Linked DNA regions of Cecembia calidifontis. The protein of the gene in region 2 interacts with the protein of the main gene of each other region in a pairwise test. Links are inferred from orthologs where the notes say so. Each region holds a gene or a part of one and is shown on either strand. Other genes may lie near its edges.

Region 1 (2,984 bases), 860 kb from region 2 along the record:
GGTTGTTTTCCAACAAGAGGGCATCAAATTCTGAATCGACAAGGGTAATTTCGATTTTTTGTATTTCCCGGACCATTCTTTTGGTCTTATGGTTGATGCCCTGTCCTTTTACAAAGTAAGAAGAAACCCTTTTTTTGAGACTTTTTGCCTTTCCCACATAAATAAGTTCATTTTCTGCGTTAAAAAATTTATACACCCCAGGATGGTCGGGTAGTAAATTGTATTCGTCAACCTTGAATGAGGGTACTTGCATGGTACAAATTTAACAATCTATGATATTATAGGGTTTTAATGAAGAGGCTATGGGGTTGCCAAGAAAAAAGCCCCATAAGAGGCTTTTTTCGTTTCTGGCTGACATTTGTTAAAAATCATTTTTTCTTGGATCAAAATCGAAGTCGTTGAACCTATTACTGTTGAGATCATATTTGTCGCAATCTATTTCTATGCTCAGCGGTCTTTCCGGTCTGGGGAAAGGTCCTTTGGTATATCCAAGCGTAGGATCAGCGTAGACTTTGGCCATATATCTTACCCAAATAGGCCTCGCCGTTTGTCCACCTTGTCCACTTACCCAGCTTCGGAAGTGGATGGCCCTGTCATCACCACCTACCCAAACCCCGGAGACAAGGTCTTTACTCATTCCCATATACCATCCATCAGAGGCATTTTGGGTAGTTCCGGTTTTACCACCCAATTCATTGCCCTGATCTCTCAGCGTCCATGGTACCCCTTGGCTGGTTCCTCTGGATTCTTCAAAGCCACCTCTCATCATATATACCATAAGATAAGCATGCTCTTCACTCATCGCTGGACGTTTTTTAGGAGTAAACTGCTGCAATACGTTTCCGTTCTTATCCTCTATTCTTTCAATATAGAAAGGAACGATATGCTCTCCTTTATTGACAAAGGTAGCCATAGCCCCCACCATCTCATATACAGAAACGTCTGCTGTTCCCAAAGCAAGTGCCGGGACTTCTTCGAGGTCACTGGTAATCCCTAATCGGTGAGCAGTCTCTACCACCACTTTTGGGCCAAGCTTTTTCATCATAAAGGCCGTTACAGAGTTGACAGACTGTGCCATGGCTCTCCTTATGGTCATCTTTTCATAGGAAAACTTTCCGTCGGCATTTTTGGGTGTCCAGGCCGGCTGACCGGGAATATTTACTTCCACAGGCTGGTCAATTACAGTATAGCAGGGGCTGTATCCATTTTCAATAGCAGCAGCGTATACGAAGGGTTTGAAGGTGGACCCTGGCTGTCTTTTAGCCTGCTTGACATGGTCAAACTTGAAGTGCTTGTGATTGATGCCCCCTACCCAAGCTTTGACATGTCCTGTATGTGGATCCATAGACATAAAGCCAGTTTGAAGGTGCTTTTTATAATGCCTTAAAGAGTCCATCGTGCTCATGAGGGTATCTATTTCTCCTTTGGTCCAGGAAAAAATCCGCATCCTCTTTTTTTCATTTAATTTGATATTGATGGAATCAGATTCGGCCCCATACCTTCTCACCAAATTTCTGTAAGCTTCCGTACGCTTCACTTGGGTTTCAAGGAAATTGGGGATTACCCTGCCATTTTCATCAATCCAGGGGTCTCTGTTGCCCATTTCATTTTCAAACTTTTTCTGAAGTTCTCTCATGTGCTCATCCACGGCTTCTTCCGCATAACGCTGCATCCTACTATCTATCGTGGTGTAAATCTTTAAGCCATCACCAAATAGATCATAAGGGGTTCCGTCTGCTTTGAGATTTTCTTTCGTCCATTTGAGTAAATCTGCTTTCAGGACTTCCCTGAAGTAGGTGGCCAAACCCTGATTTTGGTTTTCAACCCGGTAATCCAATTCAATGGGCAAAGCCATAAGGGAATCACGTTCAGATTTGGTCAGGAAGCCATATTTTTCCATTTGTGCCAAAACCGTGTTTCTCCTTCTCAATGAGTTTTCCGGATTGAATACCGGGCTGTAATAGGTAGGTGCCTTGAACAAGCCTACCAAAACCGCGGATTCCTGAACGGTAAGTTCGTTTGGGTTTTTATTGAAAAATGTTTTGGCAGCTGTTTTTATGCCATAAGCATTGCTTCCAAACTCTGATGTGTTCAGGTATAAAGTCAATATTTCTTCCTTGGTGTAAGATTTTTCAAGCTTGGTGGCGACGATCCACTCTTTGGTCTTAATGATCAGCATCCGTAGCCCTGGCACCCTACTTAAGGCCCCTTGAGATTCCAGATTTCTGGTCTTGAACAAGTTTTTGGCCGTCTGCTGACTAAGTGTACTGCCCCCTCCTGCACCCTGTCTTAAGATTAAGGATTTGAACAATACCCGTCCCATGCTTTGAAGATCAATGCCGGAATGTTTTTCAAACCTTACATCTTCTGTGGCGATGAGTGCATTCACAAGATTCGGGGCAAGTTCATTGTAGCTGACAGGACTCCTGTTTTCCCTAAAGTAACTTCCCAATAATACCCCATCTGCAGAATAAAGCTCTGATGCGACCTCTGTTCTGGGGTTTTCCAAGGCCTTGAAATCCGGTAATTCTCCAAATAGGCCGAGAAAATTGACACTCACTGCCCAGACAAACAGGACAAAACCTATTATTCCGGCAACGAAAACCAACCAAATAATTTTAATGATTTTATTGGTCATTATGATTTAAACGTATTGATGTACTGTTATTTATAAACTCTTCTGTAGAATTGACGGTACTCATTGAGGTTTTTACGTCTGTTGAGCTCCTGGAAGTTCTCGATGGAAATTAAGAAGCTGTTTTCTTTGTCATTTTTTTCCAGGGAATTAGAATTGAAATCGTTCATGAATTTGTTCCTATATTCTTTTGCACGTTCAGCATTGCTGAAGGGGCTCACTATAAAAATCACTTCTTGGCGATTAAGGTTCATATTTCCTGTACGGAGTCTTGAATTGGCAAAATTTTGCGCATGAAATGATTCAAGGTCTGCCAACAGGTTTTTGGATTCCCTGGCTTTTTCCGGAT
Region 2 (2,946 bases):
ATGAAACAGCTATAAAGGCCAGACCCAGCACATAATAACGCTGTGGCATTCCCTCTCTATAAAGCATGATAAAAAACGCGGAATATACCATGGCAGTTCCTGTGTCCGGCTGAAGCATGATCAGCGCTACAGGAAGCATGATAATCAATAAAGCCTGCATTTGGTATTTGAACTGACTGAGGTCAAAACTCGGCCTTTCCATAAATTTAGCCAAAGCCAATGCGGTGGCAAATTTGGCAAATTCCGCAGGCTGTAGGCGGAAAGCACCAATTTCAAACCAGGCCCTTTGCCCATTGATTTCTTTTCCAAAAAATGGAGTGATCAAAAGGAACAGCAGAAAAATACCATAAAGGACTAAAGAAAGATTTTCGAAAAGCCGGTAGTCCGCTACCATGATGATGGTGATCAACAGCAAGGCCGTACCGATCCATACCAATTGCTTTCCGGAATTGATAGAAAAGTCGAAAATACTTTTGGCAGCTTGTTCGTCATAGACAGCCGCATAGATATTGAACCATCCCATGATGACCAATAGGGCATAGATGGTAATGGTGATCCAATCTATTTTATTGATGTATAAATCGTCCTCTCTCACTGCTATTACATAAATTTTCCTGCAAGCACATACTCTTCCAAGGCAGGTCGGGTAATCTCACCCCTTAAGTATTTTTCAATCATCAAGCTGGCAGTACTAGCAGCTGCCCTACCTCCCCAGCCTGCATTTTCCACATACACGGCGATAGCAATCTTTGGATCCTCCTTAGGGGCAAAGGCAATGAATACGGAATGGTCTTCTCCCTGTGGGTTTTGGGCAGTCCCCGTCTTACCGGCAATGGTGATGTCCTTGATCGCTGCCCTTGCGGCAGTACCATAGATGGCCTCTGCCATGGCATCCTGAATCAGGTCAAAGTGCTGGGCGTCCACTCCTACATCGATTCTTGTCCTGAACCTTTGGGGTATTTTATTGGGATCTCCATCCACTGCTTTGACCAGATGTGGGGGATAATAATATCCTTTATTGGCAAAGATGGCTGCCAAATTGGCCATTTGAAGCGGGGTTACGAGCATCTCTCCCTGTCCAATGGAGAGCGAATAAATGGTGGAATATTTCCACCTACCTGGCCCATAAATCCTATCATACAGGTTACTGGAAGGAATGGAGCCTCCCTTTTCATTGTAAAGGTCAATGCCCAAAGGCCCTCCAAGGCCAAATTTTACCACATATTCCCTCCAGGTGTTCAATCCAATTTCGGTATCCTTGAAGGTACTCCTGGAAACCTCCCTATTGATCATTGCCCTGTAGGCTTGATGGTAATAGGGGTTGCAGGAATACTTTACGGCTCCAAACAAATTCACTGGATTGGGATGGTTGTGGCAGGCTACCAAGGAACGGTTACATGAATAGGTGGTATTGGGACTCAATACGCCCATTTGCAAACCCACCAGCGACTGCACGATTTTGAAGATAGAACCGGGAGGGTACATAGCCATGATGGGCCGGTTGAAAAGCGGTTTGCTGTCATCTTGGTTCAACTGCATGTAATTGGCTCCAAACTTTGCGCCGGTAAGCATATTGGGATCATAGCTTGGCGCAGAAATCATGGCGAGAACTTCTCCTGTTTTAGGCTCAATGGCCACCACAGAACCTCGCTTGCCCGCCATCAGCATTTCCCCATATTGCTGCAATTCCAGATCAATGGTGGAGGTAAGGTTTTTACCTGCCACAGCAACTGTATCATATTCCCCGTTTTTAAATGGTCCTTTATCAACCCCCCTTACATTGACCATTCGGTATTTTACCCCTTTGACCCCTCTGAGTTCGGGCTCATAAAACCCCTCAATACCGCTCAACCCAACATAGTCCCCCTGCCTGTAATATTTAAGGGTGTCACGCTCCAACTGTCTTGCACTGATTTCCCCAATATAGCCCAAGGCATTGGCAGCACTTGGCTGAGGATAAGACCTAACCGCCCGGGTCATGACAAAAAGCCCCGGATAATCAATCAGGTAATCCTGAATCCTGGCAAATTCTGTGGTAGAAATCTGTTTTTTCAAGGGAGAGGGCTTTACAGCTGAGTATTTCCTTGCAGCTGTATATCCTTCTATCAGCTGCTCTTTACTTATCTGGAAAATTTCACAAAAACGTGCTGTATCCTTTACCGAAAACTCCCGGGGGATGACCATCAGATCAAAAATGGGATTGTTGTAAACCATGATTTTTCCGGTGCGGTCATAGACCAGTCCCCTGTAAGGGTGGTCCACTACCCGCTGTATGGCATTTCGCTCTGCCCTTCTCAAAAAAGTGTCATCCGCTACTTGTATCAAAAACAGTTTTGTAAGCAATACCACACCTACCAACACGATGGCGATGATAATGATTAACGGTCTTTGATCATTCATTTTATATACCCCTCCTTCTCCTGTAGAATAGTAATTGTACGACAATGCTCATTACGAATACAAAAATAGTACTTGCAATAATCTTTTGAACCACGGGAAAGAACAAATTGGTTCCCAAACTGTCTACATAAAAAAACAAAATGTGATGGACCAGAATTAAGGGGATACTGTAAGTAACAAACCATCCCAGTCCCATATTCAACATAGAGGGCTGAAGGTTTTCATCATATCCTCCCGTAGGGGTCAGAATATCCAACCAAAAATTCCTGAAAAAGGCTATGGCTACCAGGCAAAGGGTATGCATCCCCATGGTATCGTAAAAAAAATCTACGATAAGGCCTAATATAAAAGCAATAAGCATCAAGGGAATGGTTTTCATTTCAACAGGGAGCAACAGCACATACAACACATATAAAAAGCAAAAAGCGACACCGAAAATCACCATGTTTTTGAGCATCAGCACCTGCACTAAAAAATAGAGCAAGAAACTACCGGCCAATAAAAAAACCTTCCTGCTGTTCATGCTTTATTTATTTTCCACGTTCA

The links.
Region 1: the proteins of mrdA (region 2) and BC751_RS02630 interact in binary tests that used the Escherichia coli proteins (3 or more experiments, as listed by UniProt). The link is inferred for Cecembia calidifontis from one-to-one orthologs.

The regions. Positions count from the first base shown.
Region 1 is NZ_SGXG01000001.1:600,213-603,196, reverse strand. It holds BC751_RS02630 (penicillin-binding protein 1A), read right to left. Parts: upstream 2,639-2,984; coding sequence 362-2,638; downstream 1-361. Other genes in the region: porW (type IX secretion system periplasmic lipoprotein PorW/SprE), read right to left, coding at 2,665-2,984; uvrC (excinuclease ABC subunit UvrC), read right to left, coding at 1-253. UniProt on the Escherichia coli protein: Cell wall formation. Synthesis of cross-linked peptidoglycan from the lipid intermediates.
Region 2 is NZ_SGXG01000001.1:1,462,226-1,465,171, reverse strand. It holds mrdA (penicillin-binding protein 2), read right to left. Parts: upstream 2,401-2,946; coding sequence 601-2,400; downstream 1-600. Other genes in the region: mreC (rod shape-determining protein MreC), read right to left, coding at 2,927-2,946; BC751_RS06355 (rod shape-determining protein MreD), read right to left, coding at 2,402-2,923; rodA (rod shape-determining protein RodA), read right to left, coding at 1-595. UniProt on the Escherichia coli protein: Catalyzes cross-linking of the peptidoglycan cell wall. Responsible for the determination of the rod shape of the cell. Is probably required for lateral peptidoglycan synthesis and maintenance of the correct diameter during lateral and centripetal growth.